4 regions of the Comamonas sp. GB3 AK4-5 genome follow, and region 3 is predicted to be linked to each of the others. Evidence: predicted binding sites of a transcription regulator. Region 3 holds the regulator's gene; each other region holds the start of a gene.
What was found. The regulator FNR, encoded in region 3, switches genes on or off when oxygen is low (the NO sensors DNR and NnrR bind a similar motif). The targets are predictions, from matches to a motif close to TTGATNNNNATCAA.

Region 1 (5,577 bases), 680 kb from region 3:
TTCCGCTGCACCACCAGCGCTGCCGGCACCCATGGCACCGGCCCAGCTGTTCGGACTGTAGAAGGACCAGGCTGCGCCGGGGCGCATGGGCATGACCCAAGGCGTCACGGGCCGGCCCGTGAGCTTGGCCCAGAGGGCGCGAGCCCCCCAGACCAGGGCCAGCAGGCTGGCCACCGCCAGCAGGGACACCAGAAATACTGCGCCCGCTAGCAGCAGGAAGATGCGGGTGGCCCAACGTATGGCCGTGTGAGCGAAATTGTTCAAAACATCACCTTTCTTGCATGCCAGGCGTGCGGTTCATGCAGCGCTTACTTCCCAACAGGAGTCGCTTGCGAGAACTGGAACACGCCCGGCGCCTGCACCGGATCGACCGCCACCTCGATGACGCTCTTGGGTGGGAACTTACCCTCAAGCAGCAGCTTGGACAACGGATTTTCGATGCGTTGCTGTATGGCCCGCTTCAGCGGACGGGCACCGAAGATCGGGTCAAAGCCCACTTTAGCCAGTTCTGCCAAGGCCTGTTCGGAAACCTGCAAATACAGCTCCATTTTTTCCAGCCGGGACGCCAGCAAACGCAGCTGAATCCTGGCAATAGCCTCGATGTTCTTGGCATCCAGCCCATGGAAGACCACGGTTTCGTCGATGCGGTTCAGGAATTCGGGTCGGAAATGCGTCTTTAGTTCCCCCCACACCGCTTCCTTGATGTCTTCGGCATCCTGGCCCACCATGCTCTGGATCAGCTGCGAGCCGATGTTGCTGGTCATCACGATCACCGTGTTCTTGAAGTCCACGGTACGGCCCTGGCCATCGGTCAGGCGGCCATCGTCCAGCACCTGCAGCAGCACGTTGAAGACATCGGGATGGGCTTTTTCCACCTCGTCCAGCAGCACCACGCTATAGGGCTTGCGGCGCACGGCCTCGGTCAGATAGCCACCCTCTTCATAGCCCACATAGCCCGGAGGCGCGCCAATCAAGCGTGCCACGCTATGTTTTTCCATGAACTCGCTCATGTCGATGCGGATCAGGTGGTCCTGGCTGTCGAACAAAAAGCCCGCCAGCGCCTTGCACAACTCGGTCTTGCCCACACCCGTGGGGCCCAGGAACAGAAAGCTGCCCAGGGGCTTGTTGGGATCGGACAGGCCCGAACGCGAGCGGCGGATGGCGTTGGAGACCGCATTGATGGCCTCGTCCTGGCCCACCACGCGCTCATGCAGCTTGCCCTCCATCTGCAGCAGCTTGTCTTTTTCGCCCTGCATCATCTTGGCCACCGGAATGCCCGTGGCACGGCTCACCACCTCGGCGATTTCCTCCGCCCCCACCTGGGTGCGCAGCAAACGGTGCTGGGGCGCCTGGCCATCGGCCTCGCTGGCCTGGGCCGCCTTGAGCTTTTTCTCCAGCTCGGGCAATTTGCCGTACTGCAGCTCGGCCACCTTGTTGAAGTCGCCCTTGCGCTTCAAATCCTCGATCTGCACGCGGATCTGGTCGACCTCCTTGCGCAGTTGCTCCGAGCCCTGGGCACTGGCTTTTTCAGACTTCCACACCTCTTCCAGGTCGGCGTATTCGCGCTCCAGGTTCTCGAGCTCTTCCTCGATCAGCTGCAGGCGTTTTTGCGAGGCCTCGTCCTTTTCCTTCTTGACAGCCTCGCGCTCGATCTTGAGCTGGATCATGCGGCGCTCGAGCTTGTCCAGCGCCTCGGGCTTGGAATCGATCTCGATCTTGATCTTGGCAGCCGCCTCGTCGATCAGGTCAATGGCCTTGTCCGGCAGAAAACGGTCGGTGATGTAGCGGTTGGAGAGCTCGGCCGCCGCCACGATGGCGGGGTCGGTAATGTCCACGCCGTGGTGGGCCTCGTAGCGCACCTGCAGGCCGCGCAGAATGGCAATGGTGTCTTCCACGCTGGGCTCTTTGACCAGCACCTTCTGGAAGCGCCGCTCCAGCGCCGCGTCTTTTTCGATGTACTTGCGGTACTCGTCCAGCGTGGTCGCGCCTATGCAGTGCAGCTCGCCCCGCGCCAGAGCGGGCTTGAGCATATTGCCGGCATCCATGGCGCCATCGGCCTTGCCGGCGCCCACCATGGTGTGGATCTCGTCGATGAACAAAATCACGCGGCCCTCTTCCTTGGCCACTTCGTTGAGCACGGATTTCAGGCGCTCTTCAAACTCGCCGCGGTATTTGGCACCAGCCAGCAGGCCGGCCATATCCAGCACCAGCACGCGCTTGTCCTTGAGCGTCTCGGGCACCTCGCCCTCGACAATGCGTTGGGCCAGGCCTTCGACGATGGCGGTCTTGCCCACGCCGGGCTCGCCGATCAGCACCGGGTTGTTCTTGCTGCGGCGCTGCAGCACCTGGATGGAGCGGCGGATTTCATCGTCGCGGCCAATCACCGGGTCCAGCTTGCCGGCGCGGGCGCGCTCGGTCAGGTCCAGCGTGTATTTCTTCAGCGCCTCGCGCTGGCCTTCGGCCTCGGGGCTGTCCACTTTTTGGCCGCCCCGCACGGCCTCGATGGCGGCCTCCATGCGCTTGCGCGACAGGCCGTTGTCCTTGGCGATTTTTGCAGCCTGGGTATCGCTGTCGGCCAGGGCCAGCAGCAGCAGTTCGCTGGCGATGAACTGGTCACCGCGCTTGATGGCTTCTTTTTCGGTGGCCTGCAGCAGGCGGATCAGCTCGGAGTTCGGCTGCACCTCGGCGCCGCTGTCCCCCGTGGGCAAGGCCTTGATGGCGTTTTCCACGGCGGTCTGCATGGCAGCCACCTTGGCGCCCGAACGCTCCAGCAGCGCCCGTGGGCCATCCTGCTGGCGCAGCATGGCAGCCAGCAGGTGCAGGGGGTCGATACGGTTGTGGTCATTGCCCAGGGCCAGGGTCTGGGCCTCGGCCAGGGCTTCTTGGAATTTGGTCGTCAGCTTGTCGATACGCATGATGAAGGGCTCTCTCAACAGCAAAAATGGAACTGCTAGACAGGTGGGGACATCTCGGCCACCTTCAAGATATTGCCCCATGCAGCCGCCCTTGTGCACCTGATCTGCATCAAGTGTCGCGTAGGAGAACCTGCCTTGTGCTCGCAATGCTGCGCCCCAGAGAAAGAAGCGCGGAGGCGCAAAACTGACAAGGCCCACGCCAGGGCTGCCGCGCAAGGGCCGCCCCGCCGCGCTGGTAGCGTCCCCCTGCCCGCGAGCGCAGCGAGCGAAGAGCGGGGGGAAGGCGCCACAGGCGACTCAGGGGGGTGCCCCACCACCCCAACGCACAAACTGCGCCGGCGTCACCCCCCAATGGGCCTTGAAACAACGTACCAAATGGCTGGCGCTGGAAAAGCCGCTGTCCATGGCCAAAGCCTGCAGCGTCGTGGCTTGGCCGGCCGCTGCCAAGGCCTGTCTTGCCCATGCCAGACGCCGCTGCATCACCCAGGCATGGGGTGTGCAGCCCATGCTCTGGTGGAACATGCGGGCAAAGTGGTACTCCGACAAGCAGGCCACACCGGCAAGCGCGGGCAGGCTGAGCGCCCTGCTGTGCGCCAGATGGGCCTCCACATGCTCCAGCACCCGGCGCCGCGCCACGGTGGACAGGCCACCCTGCGGACGCTCTGCGGCCTGGCGCTGGTGCGGCGTGGCCGAGCGCAGCACCAACTGGTCCAGCACCTGCTGGCTCAATTGGTCGGCCCGCAGGGCGTCACCGGGCTGGCTCCAGTCCAGCGACTGCAGCTGCTGGGCCCATTGTTGGTAGAGCGGCTCCTGCATGTAGATTTGCGGCGCCAGCGTGCGGGCGCGCGGCTCTGCATCCAGCAGGCGCACCACGCGCTCCGCCCAGGCCAGATCGGAGACATAAAGGTGCAGAAACTGCACTGCCTCGCCCACCACCCAGTGGGACTCATGGGCCACCGGCAGCACGCAGCTGCGCCCCGGCGCCCCCAGGGCCTGGGGCTGCAGCTTGAGGCGCGAGCCATGGCCGCCCGCCAGATAGACCGACAGCGTGTGGTGGCCTTGCTGGGCATAGCGCACCTCATCGTTCTGGTTGGTCCAGACCGCCAGCTCCAGCCCATCACCCAGGCGTGCACGCCGCTGCAGCTGCGCCTTGGAGCGCCCCAGCACCTGGCTCAGGTGGCAAGCGGGCAAGGAGGACTGCGGCATGGGCGTCATGGCGATATTTTCGCGCCAAGCCCTCGCTCCCCTTGGCGGCGCCCCACAAAACCGCAGGAATCTGCCATGGGCTACGGCTGGCAGAGCGCATCATCACCCCCGCTTTTTCGCAGCTTTGGCTGCCCCACTTGGTTTTTTTGAATGATGACGATGCCTTTGTACGCCCTGGTCGTATTGATCTGGGGCTCCACCTGGTTGGCTTTGAAGCTGCAGCTCGGCGCTGTGCCGGTCGAGGTCTCGATTGCCTACCGCTTTGCCTTGGCCACGCTGGTGATGTTTGCCTGGCTGCTGCTCTCGCGCCAATGGCGCACGCCGCGCGGCGCGGCCATTCCCCGCGTGCTGGGCCAGGGCCTGTGCCTGTTCAGCCTGAACTTTGTCTGCTTTATGTACGCCAGCGAGACCCTGGCCAGCGGCCTGGCTGCCGTGGTGTTCTCCACCGCCAGCATCTGGAATGCCCTGCTGGCCCGCCTGGTCTACGGTCGCCGCCTGGCACCCCATGTGCTGGCCGGCAGCCTGCTGGGCCTGGGCGGCCTGGTACTGCTGTTCTGGCCCGAGCTGCAGCATGGCGCCCATGCCAGCTGGAGCGGGCTGCTGTGGGCCCTGGCAGGCACCTTGTGCTTTTCCTGCGGCAATATGCTGTCGGCCTCGCTGCAGCAACTGGGCTTTCGCCCGCTGCAGACCAATGCCTGGGGCATGCTGGCCGGCACGCTGCTGCTCACGGCCTATGCCTTGATCGCCGGCCTGCCCTGGACTTTCGATGCCCGCCCGGAATATGCAATGGGCCTGCTGTACCTGGCGATTCCCGGCTCGGTGATTGCCTTTACTGCCTACCTGACCCTGGTGGGCCGGCTGGGCCCGGAAAAAGCCGCCTATGCCACGGTGCTGTTCCCCATCGTGGCGCTGAATGTCTCGGCCATCTGGGAAGGCTATGTCTGGACCCCGCTGGCCGTGTTGGGCCTGTTGCTGACCTTGGCCGGCAATGTGCTGGTGTTCAAGCCGCCGCGCTGGCTGCAATATCAGCAAGCTCAAAAAGCATAGCTACCCATGCTTTTTACATAAGGCATGCAAGGCCATCACAACAAGAATTCCCACACGACTTGAGGAAAAATGTTGCGCCCCCAACCGCATAAAACTGGCGCGCTCCAGGCCAGCAGACAGCGAGCAAGGGCCGCCCCGCAGCGAGGCTGTCGTCCCCCAGGGGGAAGCGGCGCAGCCGCTCAGGGGGGGGCCTGTAGCCAGCGTGCCAGGGCCTGCTCATCGCTGACGCGCGCATCCACCCAGCGTGCGCCCTGCGCGGTCTGCTCTTTTTTCCAGAACGGGGCTTCGGACTTGAGATAGTCCATGATGAATTCGCAGGCCTGAAAGCTGCTGCCGCGGTGGGCCGAGGTCACGGCCACCAGCACAATCTGGTCCATGGGCTGCAAGGGCCCGACCCGGTGGATGACGC
Region 2 (5,577 bases), 120 kb from region 3:
GAACAGGCCCACGAAAGTGGCTTCCAGGAAGAAGGCCATCAGGCCTTCAATGGCGAGCGGAGCGCCAAAGATGTCGCCCACATAGTGGCTGTAGTAGCTCCAGTTCATGCCGAACTGGAACTCCATCACCACGCCGGTGGCCACGCCCATGGCGAAGTTGATACCGAACAGAACGCCCCAGAACTTGGTCATGTCGCGCCAGATGGTGCGGCCGGTCATCACATACACCGTTTCCATGATGGCAACGAGTATGGACAGGCCGATCGTGAGTGGCACGAACAGAAAGTGGTAGAGCGCCGTTATCGCGAACTGCAGCCGCGATAAATCGACGATGTCGAGGTTCATGGGGAAGTCCTTTCTCTCTTAAAAATCTGGGGTCATGCCCTGCTGCGCCACGCCATCGGCGTCCTCACGCAGCTGCGCCAGCACCCGCGCGAACTCGGCCGAGCCGCGCGGTGCATCCAGCACCGGTCGTCCTTGTTCCAGCCACAGCACGCGGTCGGCCAGCTCGGCCTCCCGGCGCAAATGGGTGGCCACCACCACGGTGCGTACCTGTGCCTGTGTTTGCATCTGCTGCCGCAAGCGCTGCAGCACATCGGCTGCGGTGGCGGCATCCAATCCTTCGGTGGGCTCGTCCAGCAGCCAGCAGCCCGCCGGGTGCAGCAGCAGCCGCGCCAGCGCCAGGCGCCTGGCCTGGCCGCCCGACAGACCCAGGCCGCCCTCGCCCAGCAACGTGTCCAGGCCTTGCGGCATGGCGCGCACATCGGCCGCCAGGCCTGCGTCCTGCAAGGCCTGCCACAGCGCGGCATCGCTGGCCTCGGGTTGGGCCAGCAGCAGGTTGTCCCGCAGGCTGTCCTGAAAGAGTTCGGTGCGCTGGGTCAGCCAGGTCACGGGCTCGGCGGCCACGCTGCCCTGCAGTGCGAGCAGCTCGCCGGCCAGCAACAGCAGCAATGTGCTTTTGCCCGCGCCGCTGCGGCCCACCACGGCCACATGCTCACCCTGGCGCACCACCAGGCTCAAGGGGCCCAGCACCACGCGCTGGCTGCCATAGGGCCGGGTGGTGGCCGACTGCAGCGACAGCGCCACGCCGGCTGCGGGCCGCTGCGCTATCAAGCTGCTAGCAGCATCTGCGCTCTGTACCTGCGGTGCAAGGCGTTTGATGGCCAACAAAGTACGACCGGCCTCGGCGGCCCCCCGGCGCAAGGCGGCAAAAGGCTCCATGGCGGCCAGGGCCACCAGCAGGGCCAGGGCGGCGCCGGGCGCGCCAATTCGCCCTTGCTCGGCCAGCGCGGCCACGGCCAGCAGCACACCGGCCAGGGTCAGTGCACCAGCCGCGCCATAGCCCATGCTGGCCCTGGCCTCCAGCCGGTTGAGCTGTCGATCAGCCTGGGCCACACGCTGTTCGGTGGCGGCCATGCGCTCGCACTGGGCGCTCAAGCGCCCCGCCATCAGCAAATCGGTTTGTCCAGCCACCAGGTCCACGGCCTGGGCCCGCAGGGCCTCCAGCGCCACGGCGCGGCGGGTGGCGGGTCTACGGGCCTTGCGCGCCAGCCAGACCGCCAGACCCACACCGGCCAGCAGCAGCCACAGACCCAGCAACAGGCCCAGCCACCAGCGCATGCCAGCCAGCACCACGGCCGCCAGCAAGGCCGCGCCACAGGCCGCAGCCAGCGGCACCAGCAAGCGCAGATAGAGGCTGTCCAGCGCATCCACATCGCTGGTCAGCCGCTGCAGCCAGCGTGCGGGCCGCATGCGCAGTTGCCAGGCGCTGCCTGCCGGCGCCCAGCTGCGAAACAGGCGCTCGCGCAGCGCGGCCAGCACGGCCAGCGTGGCGTCATGGGTCAGCAGGCGCTCGGCATAGCGCGATCCGGTGCGCCCCAGGGCCAGCAGACGTATGCCGGCGCTGGGCATGAAGACATCAAAAACCAGGGCCGTGAGCGGCACAAGACCCGCCATGGCCGTGGCGGCAATAAACCAGCCCGACAGGCCCAGCAAGGCCATGCCCATCAGCACCGTGAGGCAGGCCATGGCCATGCCACCCAGCCACAGGCGGCGCGGTGCCATGGCGGCCAGCGCCTTCAGCATGGTGCGCACGGCGTGGGTGTGTTTCATGGGCAGACCTCTTCGGGCGTGGAAGCCGGCGCCCGCTGCGCCCTGCTGGCCCGCTCATCTGTGCCAGGCATGACCACAGTGCGGTGCATGCGGGCCGCCAGCAGCGGATCGTGCGTGGCCACCACCAGGGTGCGGCCCTGGGCCAGCTGCAGCAAGGCCTCGGTCACCTGGTCGGCCGTGGCCTGGTCCAGGTGGGCCGTGGGCTCATCCACCAGCAACAGACCGGCCTGGGGAGCTGCCGTGGCCAGCCGGGCCAGGGCCAGGCGCAGGGCTTCACCGCCGGAAAGGCCTTGTCCGCCCTCCCCCAGGCTGTTGCTGGGCCGGGCTGCAAGCACCTGGCCCAGACCGGCCCATTCCACCGCCTCGGCCACCGCCCGGGCCGAGACACCGGGCCGCTGCAGGCCCACGTTGCGCGCCACCGAGCCGGCAAACACATGGGGCTGCTGCCCCATCCAGGCGATGCGCCCGCGCAGCGCGGCAGCGGTTGCCTCGGTACAGGCCACGCCGTCGATATGCAGCTCGCCATAGCTCAACGGCAGCAGGCCGGCAATCTGTGCCAGCAGCAGCGACTTGCCGCTGCCGCTGGGGCCCCACAGGGCCACATGCTCGCCGGGCTGCACCTCCAGATCGATGGCGGGCAAGGCCTGGTCCACACCCGGGGCCTGTACCTGCACGCCTTGCAGCAGCAGATGGCTGGCCGCCTGCTCGGGATGGGCACTGGGGCTGTGCAACGCACCGGGCAGCGGTTGGCGCGGCAGGGTCAGCTGCTGCAGCGTCTGCATGGCGGCTTCACCCGCAGCGCGGTCATGCCAGACGGCGGACAGCTCACGCAGTGGTTCGAAAAAGCTGGGGGCCAGCAGCAGCACAAACAGGGCCTGGCCCAGATTGAGCTTGCCCTGCCAGGCACCAAACTCCAGATGGCCCAGCAGGTGAAAGCCCACATAGACGGCGACCATGGCCACGCCCAGAGCGGAGAAAAGCTCCAGCACGGCCGAGGACAGAAAGGCGATGCGCAGCACGCGCATGGTGCGCTGGCGCAGGGACTCGGCATGCGCGCGCAGGCGCAGGGCCGTGGCGTCCACCGCGCCCAGGGCGCGCAGCGTGGTCATGCCACGCAGGCGGTCCAGCAAGAAACCATTCATCTGCCCCAGTTGCACCATCTGCTCTTCGCTGGCGGCCTGGGCGCGCCAGCCCACAATGGCCATGAACAGGGGGATCAGGGGCGCAGCCAGCAGCAGAATCAAAGCGGCCACCCAGGACTGGGTGGCCACGGCCAGGGCAATCACCGGCGACACCAGCATCACCCGCCACATGGCGGTCTGGTAGCGCGAGAGCCAGGGAACGATGGCTTCGGCCTGCTCGGCCACAGCGCTGGCCGCCAGACCCGAAGGCGGACGCTGGCGGTCCAAGGGCGAGGCTTGCGCCAATGCCTGCACCACCTGGCCGCGCAGCACTTGCAGCGCGCTGCGGGCGCTATCAAAGCTGCAGCGCATGCCATGCCCATCGCTCCAGGCACGCAGCAGGCCCAAAACCAGCAGACCGGCTGCCAGCGGCATGACGGTGGCCGCCTGCCCATCGGCAATGCGTTGGACAGCCAGCGCCAGCAGCGCGGCCTGCGGCAGCCACAGCAGCGACGCCAGCACCGACCAACTGCTGCCACGGTCCAGCCGCCGCCCTGGCATGCGGGATTTGTGCAGCGCTTGATCAGAGTCAGGCACAGATGTTTTCCTCTCTGTTTCAGTATTTACTGAAATTTCTGCATATGTTAAATCCAACGCAACACCTGCCTTCGCCGGGATACAGGAAACCAAGTGAAACACTGTGGTGTTGACTGCGATCAATTTTTATGTCCGACGAGCGGTTTATAGCAAGCTTTATCGCGCCGTCAAAATCACTTCAAACCGGCCTGTGCCCGCTGGGCACGCCCCTTCGGCGCAGGCCGGCGATGACCATGGCTGCGGCTGGGCTTATGCAGGGCTTTGAGTGTGTGTTTACGTTGCAGGCGTAGAGCAGACGCTGCAAGCCTTCACCAAGAGGCAAGGCTGGAGGGGAAAAGCGACAACCGAGAGAAATGGCGCGCTGTCCGACAACGCCCCCTGGCGGTGTGTGGCAAGGCGCCAAGGGCTGGCGGGTATCCCCCAAAAAACAGAGGGGCATAACGCGCATGCGGCACGCGCTTGCCTGCGCACCGGGCGAAAAAAGCCTGGGGCATGGCGGCCCTGCGCACCGCGAAGGTGGCAGGCCGCCAGGGGCGCAGCAGGCGCCTGGCATGCGCCTGGGAGGCTATGCCGTGGCTGCTGCGCGCCCAGGAAAAAACGGAAAACGACCGCTCAGTACTGCAGCGGCGTGACGTCAATGCTTTCGCGCGGGAAGTTGTTCTGCCACACCAGTGGCTTTTTCTTCTTCTCGGCGGCCAGCGGGAGCTCGCCGTCCCAGACCTGGGTCAGCGGTGCGGCTTCAAAGCCCTTGCTCAGGGCTTGCACGCCTTCGCTGTACTGGGCCAGGCTCCACTTGGCAGCACCTGCGCGCTGCAAAAAGGCCACGATTTTTTCCGGAGGATTGGGCGCCATGCAGCGGAAGGGCACGCTGACGGCCATCATCGCGGCATGCACGCCTTCGGTGATTTTCTGGGGCTTGCCCATGGTGCAGGCAATGCGCTTTTGCGAGGCACGCACGCTGGCGAACAGCTGCACCGCAGCGGGCTCCAGCGCCTTTTTTTCTGCATCGCTCAGCTGCACGTTTTCCAGAAAAGTCTCGGCCAGCTCCTTGGGGTAGTCGCGATCGACTTCCTGCATTTCGGTGACGTTGATGAAGTCACCCTGACCCGGGCTGGTGCGCGTCGGGCGCAGGTAGGCGTTGAGCGCCTCCATGGCCTTGGTGTCGATATGGACGATGGACTTCAGGAACAGATCGGTCGCGGCCTGTGGAGTGAGTTCGGCCGCTTGCACGGAAGTGGCCAGTGCCAGAGATGCCAGCGCCACGGCGCCCAGGGATTTCAATTGCATAGAGATGGAAAGCAAACAGCGCTCCACAGAGCGCGCAAAAAGACAAACCCCTGCGCTACAGGCCGGCTCTTGAGAAGAACGACCTGGCACACAGGGGCTTGGAAGCTGCACGCGGCAGGCCATGGCCTGCCGAGGCGGGCAAATTGTAACTATCAAACGCTCTGGCGCCGCAACGCCAAAGCCTGCGGGCTCAGGCCGCCAGTTGCAGGCGCTGGCGGGCTGCGGCGTATTCACGCTTGAGGCGTGCCACCAGCTCGGCCGTGGGCACCACCTTGTCGACGGCGCCAATGCCCTGGCCGCAGCCCCAGATGTCTTTCCAGGCCTTGGTGCGGCCGGAGCCAAAGTTCATGGCGCTGGCATCGGACTGCGGCAGGTTCTCGGGGTCCAGGCCGGCCGCACGGATGGAGGGGGCCAGGTAGTTGCCATGCACGCCGGTGAACAGATTGCTGTAGATCACATC
Region 3 (5,577 bases):
CCGAGACGCCAGCTGCCCAGCCCGCCAAGGGTGACGCCCCCATCAAGGCTGCCGCCGTGGTCTTGCAGGCTGCGCAGGCGCTGCAAGCCCTGCTGGAAGGCAGCGAAGACAAGACCGGCGCCATCGCCGGTTTGCGCGCCGCCTTGCGCCAGCATGGCCGCTCGCTGGACGCCGCAGTGCTGGCGCAAATGGATGCGCTGCTGGTGCAGGCGGGCGATGCCCGAGGCTGGAAGCCCCAGGCCGTGGATGCCGAGCGCGAAGCCCTGGTGGCCAAGGCCAAGGCGCTGCTGGAGCGTCCGGAAGGTCAATCCCTGGGTGGCCGCAAGGTGCAGGAGTCGCTGCGCCAGCTGCGTGAGCAATGGAAGCAGCTGGACCAGGGCTCCGCGCCCAACCACGGTCTGTGGAAGCAGTTTGATGAGGCCTGCAACACCGCCTACAAGGTGGTGGAGGGCTGGCTGGACAAGCTGCGCAGCGAATCGGCCGAGCACAAGGCCTCGCGCACCGCGCTGATTGAAGAGCTGCGCGCCTGGGGCCAGTCGGTCAAGGACAGCCAGGACTGGAAGGGCATGGCCCGCAGCCTGCGCCAGTTTGCCGAGCGCTGGCGTGAAGGCGGTCATGTGGGCGAGAAGCTGTATGCCGAGCTGCAGCAGCAATGGCGCCAGGCCATGGGCGAGGCGGAAGCCCCGCTGCAGCGCGTGCAGCAAGCGAGCTTGCAACGCCGCCACGCCATGATCGAAGAGGCACAGGCGCTGGGCAATGCACCCGCGCTGCAAATCGCCGCCATCAAGGCGCTGCAGCAGCGCTGGCAGGCTGAAGCCCAGGAGGTGCCGGTGGATCGCCGCCAGGAGCAAAAGCTGTGGGATGCCTTCCGCAAGCCGCTGGATGAGGCTTTCAGCCGCAAGCCGGCCGAGCGCGGTGACCGCGCCCGCACGGCCGTGAACCCCGCCACGCTGAGTGCCCATGACCGTGCCGTGCTGGAAGCTTCGCAGCAATTGGAAGCCGCCAATGCCGACGGCGATGTCCAGAAAATCCGCGCCGCCGTGGCAGGGCTGGAAGAAGTGCTGCGCAACGCGCCTGCGGCCGCTGCTGCCGAAGCTGCAAGCCCGTCCGCAGCGGAGGGCGAAGCTGCCCCCGCAGCGCCGGCCGTGGCCCGCCCGATCAAGGCGGTGCGTGGTGATGACCGCCCCGGTATGCGCAAGGAGGCCGCACCGGCACCCGCTGCGCGCAAGCCTGGCCGTCCGGAGCGTGGTGATCGCGGTGATCGTTTCGAGCGCCCCGACCGTACGCCCCGTGGCCCACGCCTGGGTGATGCGGCTTTCCGTGCACAGCGCGAAGCCATGGACCACGCCCAGTTTGCGCTGCGCAAGCTGACGGCCCAGGCCCACGGTGAAGCCTTGACCCAACTGATGGATGCCTGGGGCCAGCGCGATGCGGCTTTGCTGCCCGCTGCCCAAGAGCTGGGCAAGCTCAGCAATGCGACGCGCAACAGCTGGCAGGCTGCTGTGTCGGGTGCTGCCCAGGGCGATGCTGCCCAGTCGCTGCTGCGCCTGGAAATGGCGGCCGATGTTCCCACGCCGGCCGACCAACTGTCTGCCCGCCGCGCTCTGCAGCTGCAGCTGCTGACCAACCGCAAGGCCGCTGACCCCCGCACCACCTGGGAGCAGGATGTGGCCGCCGTGCTGGCCGCTGCCCGCAGTGACAGCGATGCCCAGCGTCTGCAAAGCGCGCTCAAGGCCTTGCTGCGTGGCAGCAAATAAGGTCGTTTAGACGCTGACCTTCAAAAGCCTGCAGCAATGCAGGCTTTTTTTATGTTTAGGGTATCTGCTAGAGCGCCCGCGCCCAGCTTGGGGACAATGGCAGTGCGTATCCCTCAACAAGGAGAGTCCCATGCTGTTGCGTCGCTGGATGTGGATTGTTTGGCCGGCCTTTCTGGCCGCCGGGGTGATGGAGATGTTGGTCTTCGCCTTTGTCGATCCACTGGATCTGCCTCGGTTCTCAGCCTGTGCCGAGACGTCGCGCTTGGGTGTCTGTACCGCCGCTTTCTTTGTGTTCTGGGGCATCACCATCATGGCTTCGGCGATGACCTGTTTGCTGGCGCTTTCGCCCCGGGAGATCAACGACGCGGCGTCCGCATCCGCCTGATGTGGTGCAGATGCCACCATGAAAAAAAGCCTCCGTACGGAGGCTTTTTCAATAGGGCGCGCACGGCATCAGCTGCCGTGGGCTGTGGATCATGCGCACTCGTGCTGGCTGTTGACGATGCGCTTGAGGCCTTCGGTGTCGAGGATGCGCACATGGCGCTGCTTGACTTCGACCAGGCCTTCTTCGACGAACTTGGAGAAGGTGCGGCTGACGGTTTCCAGCTTCAACCCCAGGTAGCTGCCGATTTCTTCGCGCGTCATGCGCAGCACCAGCTCGGACGAGGAAAAGCCGCGGGCATGCAGGCGCTGCACCAGGTTCAGCACAAAGGCGGCCAGGCGCTCCTCTGCGCGCATGCTGCCGAGCAGCAGCATCACGCCATGCTCGCGCACGATTTCGCGGCTCATCACCTTGTGCACATGGGACTGCAGTGCCGTGACTTCGCGTGAGAGATCTTCCAGGCGATCGAAAGGCATCACGCAGACTTCGGCGTCTTCCAGTGCCACGGCATCACAGGTGTGGTGGTCGTGCACGATGCCATCCAGGCCAATGATCTCGCCTGCCATTTGGAAGCCGGTGACTTGATCGCGGCCATCTTCCGTGGCCACGCAGGTCTTGAAGAAGCCGGTACGGATGGCATAGAGCGAGGTGAAGGCCTCGCCATTGCGAAACAGGGTGCTTCCACGCTTTACTTTGCGGCGGGTCGCCACAATTTCATCAATACGTTGCAGCTGCTGCTCATTGAGGCCGCTGGGCATGCACAGTTCGCGCAGGTTGCAATTGGAGCAGGTAACTTTGATGGGGGGGGGGGTCATGGTAATGACGCCTTGGGATCCCGCGGAACGGGCCATCGGACGTAATGCTGAAGGATTATCGGAATGTGGGGCGAGGGGGATCGAAGCAGAAAAGTGGAGGGAAGGCTCGAATGATTTGAATCAAATTGTCGCAGGTGTAGTTTGCTTGTATCTTGATGAGTGTCAAGTGTGACATTTCTTGCTTGGGGCACAGTGCAGCCAGCACACAAGGAATTCACACAATGACTGCTGTAACGCCAGAGCTACTTCGTCGGTATGACGTGCCTGGGCCCCGTTATACCTCCTATCCCACAGCTGACCGATTTATCGAAGCCTTTGGCCCTGGAGATTACGAGTTGGCCTTGCAGCAACGCAAACTCAACTCGGCCGCCAAGGCGCTGCCCATGTCGCTGTACGTGCATGTGCCGTTTTGCGCATCGCTGTGCTACTACTGCGCTTGCAACAAGATCATCACCAAGCACCATGAGCGTGCGCACACCTATCTGCAGTACCTGGAAAAAGAGGTGGCTTTGCAGGTGGCGCATTGCGGTGAGGGGCAGGCCGTCAGCCAGCTGCACATTGGCGGCGGAACGCCTACGTTCTTGTCTGACAGCGAGTTGTCGCAACTGATGACGATGCTTCGAGCGAAATTTTCCTTCGAGGCCGTAGGGGAATACTCGATCGAGATCGACCCGCGCACGGTGACACGCGAGCGCCTGCTGCATCTGGCGCGCCTGGGCTTTAACCGCCTGAGCTTTGGTGTGCAGGATTTCGATCCCGATGTGCAAAAAGCCGTGCACCGTGAGCAGCCTGCCGAGCAGGTGTTCGAGCTGGTGCAGGCCGCACGCGACATCGGCTTTCAATCGATCAATGTGGACCTGATCTATGGGTTGCCACGCCAGACGGCCGAGTCTTTTGACCGGACGCTGGAGCAGGTGGCTGCCTTGCGCCCTGATCGCATTGCGCTGTATGCCTATGCCCATCTGCCCGAGCGCTTCAAGCCGCAGCGCCGCATCGTGACGGAAGAGCTGCCGCAAGCCGGTGACAAGCTGTCCATGCTGTCGCGGTCCATTGATGCCTTTATGCAGGCCGGCTATGTCTATGTGGGCATGGACCACTTTGCGCTGCCGGACGATGCCTTGGCCATCGCCAAGCGCCAGGGGCGGCTGCACCGCAACTTTCAGGGCTACAGCACGCAGCCGGATTGCGATCTGATCGCGCTGGGTGTGTCGGCCATCGGCCGCGTGGGTGTGACGTACAGCCAGAACGCCAAGACGCTGGAGGAGTACTACGACTTCCTCGACCAGGGGCAACTGCCCGTGGTGCGCGGTCTGGCACTGAGCCGCGATGATCTGGTGCGCCGCGCTGTCATCATGGCGCTGATGTGCCAGGGCGAGGTGCTGTTCGAGCCCATGAGCCAAGCCTGGCTGCTGAATTTCGAGAGCTACTTTGCCAATGAGCTGGAGCTGCTGGAGCCGCAGGCAGAACAAGGTCTGGTGGAGATTCGCAGCGACGGTGTGCGCGTGACCTCCAAGGGCTGGTTCTTTGTGCGCGGAGTGGCCATGGTGTTTGACCGACATTTGCAGGCTGGCAAGACCCGGGCACGGTTTTCCCGGATCATCTAGCCCATGTGGCTATCGTTGTTGGGGACGGCATTTTTCATGGGGCTCGTGGGTGGGCCCCATTGTCTTGCAATGTGCGCAGCGCCTTGCGCGGCGGTGACGGGGCTGGAGTTGGGGCCGGAAGCCGGCACCCGTACCAGCATTCCCGTGCATGCGGATGGTGTGCAGCCGGCCCGGCAGTCCCGGATTTCGGCGCGTTGGCTGGCCTTTCATGGCGGGCGTTTGCTGGGCTATGCAGCGCTGGGTGGCGTGGCAGCCTATGCCATGGAGCGCGTCGCGTGGTTTTCCGATCGCACCACGGCGCTGCACCCCTTGTGGGTGATGCTGCACCTGGCCGCGCTGGCTTGGGGTTTGCTGCTGCTGTTTCAGGCACGCCAGCCTGCCTGGCTGGAGCGCAGCGGTCGCCAGCTGTGGGCGGTGGTGCAGCGCTGGCTGCATATGCCGGGTGGCACCTGGCTCACCGGTTGCCTGTGGGCACTGCTTCCCTGCGGCTTGCTGTACTCTGGCGTTTTGGTGGCTGCTTTGGCCGGTAGCGTGTGGCTGGGGGCGGTGAGCATGCTGGCCTTTGGTGTCGGCACCGGGCTGTGGCTGGCGGCTGGGCCTTGGTTGTGGCGCCGCGTCAGCGTGCTGCCCCAGTGGCGTGCGGCCTGGGGCATGCGGGTGGCGGGTGCCTTGCTGGTGGCTGTGTCTGTCTGGGCGTTGTGGATGGATGTGGTGGTGCAGCCCTCGCAGTGGTGCCGCTGACATATGTGGCGTGCAGGTGAAATCACATGGGGGCAACCAGATAAGTTGGGTGCCTACAAGCTAATGTGGCTTTGTCTGTCGTCATAATGAGGCGTTTGGGTTGATGCGCTGGCCGTTTTGGGTGGCGGAGACGATGTGACGCAATCCCTTTTCATCGATATTCAGGATGTCTGCATAGGCATGTATATCCAGCTGGACATCGGCTGGCTGCGCCATCCTTTTCCTGTGAGCAGTTTTCGCATCGGCAGCCCGGAGCAAATCCAGGCGCTGCAGTCGCT
Region 4 (5,577 bases), 1.0 Mb from region 3:
TGGTGGCCAGCGGGTGGTAGGGGTTGCCGGCCACGCGCAGGATCTGGTTGTGCTCGGTGTCCACGCGTACGCGGATGCCGCATTGCGTCCAGCAGCCCAGGCAGGAAGAGGGGCTGACCACCTGGCCGGGCTGGGTGCTCAGCTGGCCGGTGACGGGGTCAATGCGGAATTCCGGCGTCAGCGAGTTGCCGCGCGTGGCGCTCTTGGTGGCGGTGCCGGAGGTGCCGGCAATCAGGCCCTTGGCGCCCCGGGTCAGGGTTTCGCCATAGCCGGCAGCAAAAGCGGCCAGGCCACCGGCCACGGCACCACCGCGCAGCAGCAGGCGGCGGCGGGCCACATCGGCGTCATTCGATTGCGCGGGTGTGGAGGGGATTTTTTTGTCAGTCATGTGCAGCCCTTTCTGGGCGGGCACTGGCGGCTATTTTGTGATTTTGATAGCTGCCAGTGCGCTTGGGTATTGCGTGAAATGCCTATTTGGCTAGATATGTGTGGAGCCGGGGCTCAGGCCGCGGTGGCGGCGGTGCGGGCCGGGAACAGCTCCAGTGCCCAGTTCGCCATGGCCACCAGGGCCACGCACAGGCCGGCCACACCCAGCATGCCCAGCAGGCCGTCGCCGCCCAGAGGCATGTGGTAGAGGTAGAGGCCAGCGCCGAATTTGGGCACGCCTTGCACGCCCATGAACAAGGCCCAGCGGAAGGCCCAGGCCGCAGCCGCCAGCCCCAGGCCCAGCACCAGGGTGAAGCCCTTGGCGCCCAGACGGTGCTTGCCACGCAGCAGCGCGCCCACCACCACGGCACCGAACAGGGCCGAGCCCAGCATGGTCATGCGCCAGACCGGGAAGTCATTCCACAGGCGCAGGGCGGCGTCGAAAGAGGGGTTGCCGCCGGCCAAGCCAGAGGCCGCCCAGATCAATGCCACGGCGACCAGTGCGGCCGCCAGCAGCAGGCCTACGCTGCGCAATGCCTGCAGCGCCGCCGCATCCAGGCGGTGCTTGGCGGGCAGAAAGCGCTCCAGCACAAAAGTGGTGCCCACGGTGGCCAGCCAGCCGGTCAGCGCCAGGTTGACGGGCACCCACAGCGTGTTCCACAGCGGACGCGAGCGGATGACCATCAGCTCTGCACCGGTGTAGACGGTGATGGTCAGTGCCGACAGCACCAGCAGCGGGGCGATGGCGCGCATCCAGCCGGGCTTGCCCAGCCACCAACTGGCGATCAGCGCCAGGCTGAGCATGAGGAACACCGGCAGCAGCAGGGCGCCCACCGACATCCACGACCAGGAGGTGAAGTGGGCATAGAAATGCCAGAAGCGTGCGGGCTGGTGCAGGTCGGCCAGCAGCGACACCGGCGCGGCGATCACGCTCACGGTCAGCGTCAGCAGCACGGCGGGCAACAGGCGCTGGCGCAGGCTGCCGGGGGCGCCAAAGGCGCAGGCACTGGCCAGCAGCGCGGCGCCGGTGGCCACGCCGACGAGGAAGAAGTACTGCACGGCCCAAGGCAGCCAGGCGACTTCGTAGGCAGGGGTCAGGAGTTCAATGATTTGCATGAGGGGCTCCTTCTTAGTGTTCTGCGATCAAGCGCACGCTGGCCTGGCCATCGACGCCATGGACAAACTCATCGGGCAGGCCGATGTAGAACACGCGCGGTTCGGTCTTCATCTCGGGCTTGAGCACCTTGATCTCGTCCTGGTGCGCGGCCATGCGCTGGTTGATTTCGCTGTGCTGGTCGTTGAGGTCGCCAATCACGCGGGCGCCACCCACGCAGCTTTCCACGCAGGCCGGCAGCAGGCCGACTTCGAGGCGGTGCTCGCAGAAGGTGCACTTGTCTGCGGTCTGGGTCTCGTGGTTGATAAAGCGCGCGTCATAAGGGCAGGCCTGGACGCAGTAGCCGCAGCCCACGCAGCGCTCGTTGTCCACCAGCACAATGCCGTCGGTGCGCTGGAACGTGGCCTGCACCGGGCACACGGGCACGCAGGGCGGCTCGTCGCAGTGGTTGCACAGCCGCGGCAGGCTGACCATGGCCGGGGCATTGCCCGGCTGGTCCACCTCGTACTGCAGCACCGTGGTACGGAACTGGCCAATGGGCGGCATGTTCTCGACCGAGCAGCTCACCGTGCAGGCCTGGCAGCCAATGCACTTGCGCATATCGACCAGCATGCCGAAGCGCTTGCCCTCCATGCCTGGGCGGCGTGTGGGCTGAAAGCCTGGGGCACCCGGCATACCGGCCTGGGCGGAACCTGCCAGGCCGAAAGTGGTGGCCAGTGCCACCAGCTCTTGCAGAAACGTCCGCTTGGTCTGCCCTGGGTTCTGCGTCAGGGGGAATGGGGTTTTATCTGCCATGGTTTGAAAATCCATCATCGTGTGAATGGGATTTTCAGTTTCATGTCAGTTAATGGGTTTGATATGAGTCAAGAGATGCAAGTTATTGATTTGTATTGAAATAATAAAAAACCTTTTATTTTTAAAATAAAGTATTAAGAAAGTATTAAATACATGTTTTCGGGGTGCTTAAATCCCAGTTAAATCATTTGGTATCGCTATTCCATAAATGAATAGCGAATATAGCGGACAAATGGAATGCGCGCAAAAAAGCCGCTGGACCTGGACGGTGCAGCGGCGGGGCGGGGTCTGGGGGAGTAGGGCAGGGTGCAGAAGCTGGGGCTGGCACCTCAGCTCTGCATGGTGGGTGCATGCGCGGTGTGCCAACGGGGAGGGTTGGGATGGCACGCAACCCCAATCAGGTCCTGAAGCAGCAAAGCCGACGCAGCCCATATCAGGGCTGCCGCGCAAGGGGTCGCCCCGCCGCGCTGGTGTCGTCTCCTGCCCGCGAGCGCAGCGCTGCGAGAGGATGAGCGTGATGCTCCCAGGGGGCGCTTGCATATCCCCCAGCCTCAATCAGGCCCTGGTGCATAAAACCGGCGCAGCCCAGTCCAGAGACACCGCGCAAGGGCCGCCCCGCAGCGCTGGTGTTGTCCCCCTGCCCGCGAGCGCAGCGAGCGAAGAGCGGGAGAAGGTGGCATGACGTGCCCACGGGAGGGCTTGTACATCGCCCAGCCCCCATCAAGCCCCAGCGCATAAAACCGGCGCGCCCCAGCCCAGAGACACCGCGCAAGGGCCGCCCCGCAGCGCCGGTGTTGTCCCCCTGCCCGCGAGCGCAGCGAGCGAAGAGCGGGGGGAAGGCGCCGTAGGCGACTCAGGGGGGGTGTCCTATTTCAAGTGCGGATGGCAGTGATGAAGCCGGGCGGCGTGGGCGAGCCATCGGACCAGGTCAGCACGTCATAGCCCGTCTTGGTGACGGCCAGCATCAGCTCCCATTGCGCGGTCAGGCTGCGGTCCTTGGTGACCACGGTCCAGCCATCAGGCATGGCCTTGATGTCGCGCTTGCCCAGGTTGAGCATGGGCTCGATGGTGAAGACCATGCCTTCTTCCAGCACCACGCCGGTGCCGGGGCGGCCGTAGTGCAGCACCTGGGGTTCGTCGTGGAAGACCTGGCCAATGCCGTGGCCGCAGTACTCACGCACCACCGACAGATTGTGGCCTTCGGCAAAGCTCTGGATGGCGTGGCCGATATCGCCCAGCGTGGCGCCGGGCTTGACCTGCTGAATGCCTTTCCACATGGCATCAAACGTGAGCTGGCACAGGCGCTTGGCCGCGATCGAGCCCTCGCCGATGATGAACATGCGGCTGTTGTCGCCAAACCAGCCGTCTTCGGTGATCACCGTCACGTCCACGTTGACGATGTCGCCTTTTTTCAGCGGTTTGTCATTGGGGATGCCGTGGCAGACCACATGGTTGACCGAGGTGCAGACATAGGCCGGGTAGGGCGTCATGCCTGGAGGCTGGTAGCCCAGGCAGGCCGTCTTGGTGCCTTGCTGTGCCATGCGCTCTGCGCACAGATCGTCGATTTGCTGGGTGGTGATGCCGGGCTGGATATGGGGGGTGATGTAGTCCAGCACGTCCGAAGCAAAGCGGCCTGCGATGCGCATGCGCTCAATGTCTTCGGGGGTCTTCAAGGTGATGCTCATGCAGGGAATTATCCCATCGCAGGCTTGGGCATGCTGCGGGCGGCGTCTTTGCAGGTGCTGGCATGCTTGGCTCTCCCTGCTTTAGGCATTGGCGGGGCACCGAAGTGGGCGTAAATAGGCGTTAAGCCTCGGGTTAGCCCCAGGCGCGGTAAAATCGGAGGCTCACCGATTCAGCGCCCTGGCCCAGCCCTCATCTGCAGGGCCTGACCATGGCGCTTTTCACCAGCCTTCACATAAACAGGCCGCCACGTGACCTTGCATTTGACACAGTTTGAGGGTGGAAACGCCCTGAGCTCGTTCCGCGCCCAACAGCTTCTGACCGACCTGGTCGCCATCCACCCCAAGATCACCGGCATTGCCGCACGGTTTGTCCACCTGGTGGCCACAGAGGGACTTCCTGTGCCCGCATTGCAAGAGCGCCTGTCGGCGCTCTTGACTTATGGCGACCCTTACGAAGGTGCGAACGAGGGCCTGGCCTTTGTCGTCACCCCGCGCATGGGCACCATCTCGCCCTGGGCCTCCAAGGCCACGGACATTGCCCGCAACTGCGGTCTTTCCGTGTTCCGCGTGGAGCGCATCACCGAGTACCGCGTGGGCCTCAAATCCGGCCTGCTGGGCGGCACGCCCGAGCTGACGGCCGAGCAGACCGCGCAAATCGCCGCGCTGCTGCACGACCGCATGACCGAGTCGGTGTTTGCCACGCGCGCCGAAGCCGAGACCCTGTTCTCCACCCTGCAAGCCCAGCCCATGGAGTTTGTGGACGTGCTGGGTGGCGGCAGCGCCGCGCTGGAAAAAGCCAACAAGCAATGGGGCCTGGCCCTGGCCGAAGACGAGATCGAGTACCTCGAAAACGCCTTCAAGGGCCTCAAGCGCAACCCCACCGATGTGGAGCTGATGATGTTCGCCCAGGCGAACTCCGAGCATTGCCGCCACAAGATCTTCAACGCCAACTTCACCATCGATGGTGTGGCGCAAGACAAATCGCTGTTCGGCATGATCCGCAACACCGAGGCCGTCTCGCCCCAGCACACGGTGGTGGCGTATTCGGACAATGCCTCCATCATGGAAGGCCATGAGGTCGAGCGGTTCACCGCCAGATTTGATGGCAAACAGGCCTCTGACGCAGATACAGCCAGTGCACCCAGCTACCAAAAGCTGAGCGCTACCAGCCATGTGCTGATGAAGGTGGAAACGCACAACCACCCCACGGCCATCTCGCCCTTCCCCGGTGCATCCACCGGCGCCGGCGGTGAAATCCGTGATGAAGGCGCCACCGGCCGAGGCTCCAAGCCCAAGGCAGGCCTGACGGGCTTCACCGTCTCCAAGCTCTGGGGCAGCGAAGTGGGCAAGCCTGAGCACATTGCCAGCCCGCTGCAAATCATGATTGAAGGCCCTCTGGGTGGTGCAGCCTTCAACAACGAATTCGGCCGTCCCAATCTGACCGGCTACTTCCGTGAGTACGAGCAGCAAGTCGGTGACATCACCCGCGGCTACCACAAGCCCATCATGATTGCCGGCGGCCTGGGCGTGATCGATGCCGGCCAGACCCAGAAGATT

Region 1: the regulator FNR is predicted to act here: its motif matches at 3,015-3,028, upstream of clpB (ATP-dependent chaperone ClpB).
Region 2: the regulator FNR is predicted to act here: its motif matches at 3,940-3,953, upstream of cydD (thiol reductant ABC exporter subunit CydD).
Region 4: the regulator FNR is predicted to act here: its motif matches at 2,394-2,407, upstream of dsrO (sulfate reduction electron transfer complex DsrMKJOP subunit DsrO).

What each region holds. Positions count from the first base shown of each region.
Region 1 covers NZ_CP166730.1:3,999,809-4,005,385, forward strand. The annotation lists gene ACA027_RS17880 (hypothetical protein) at 1-264, opposite strand, end outside; gene clpB (ATP-dependent chaperone ClpB) at 309-2,915, opposite strand; gene ACA027_RS17890 (helix-turn-helix domain-containing protein) at 3,213-4,130, opposite strand; gene ACA027_RS17895 (DMT family transporter) at 4,275-5,168, shown strand; gene ACA027_RS17900 (molybdenum cofactor biosynthesis protein MoaE) at 5,348-5,577, opposite strand, start outside.
Region 2 covers NZ_CP166730.1:3,441,104-3,446,680, forward strand. The annotation lists gene ACA027_RS15595 (cytochrome ubiquinol oxidase subunit I) at 1-345, opposite strand, end outside; gene ACA027_RS15600 (amino acid ABC transporter ATP-binding/permease protein) at 364-2,112, opposite strand; gene cydD (thiol reductant ABC exporter subunit CydD) at 2,109-3,794, opposite strand; gene ACA027_RS15610 (hypothetical protein) at 4,443-5,117, opposite strand; gene ACA027_RS15615 (NAD(P)H-dependent flavin oxidoreductase) at 5,308-5,577, opposite strand, start outside.
Region 3 covers NZ_CP166730.1:3,322,958-3,328,534, reverse strand. The annotation lists gene ACA027_RS15060 (DUF349 domain-containing protein) at 1-1,757, shown strand, start outside; gene ACA027_RS15055 (hypothetical protein) at 1,888-2,142, shown strand; gene fnr (fumarate/nitrate reduction transcriptional regulator Fnr) at 2,232-2,954, opposite strand; gene hemN (oxygen-independent coproporphyrinogen III oxidase) at 3,176-4,558, shown strand; gene ACA027_RS15040 (sulfite exporter TauE/SafE family protein) at 4,562-5,299, shown strand; gene ACA027_RS15035 (hypothetical protein) at 5,381-5,515, opposite strand; gene ACA027_RS15030 (HD-GYP domain-containing protein) at 5,480-5,577, shown strand, end outside.
Region 4 covers NZ_CP166730.1:2,327,186-2,332,762, forward strand. The annotation lists gene ACA027_RS10590 (tetrathionate reductase subunit A) at 1-388, opposite strand, end outside; gene nrfD (NrfD/PsrC family molybdoenzyme membrane anchor subunit) at 502-1,542, opposite strand; gene dsrO (sulfate reduction electron transfer complex DsrMKJOP subunit DsrO) at 1,556-2,335, opposite strand; gene map (type I methionyl aminopeptidase) at 3,208-4,020, opposite strand; gene purL (phosphoribosylformylglycinamidine synthase) at 4,270-5,577, shown strand, end outside.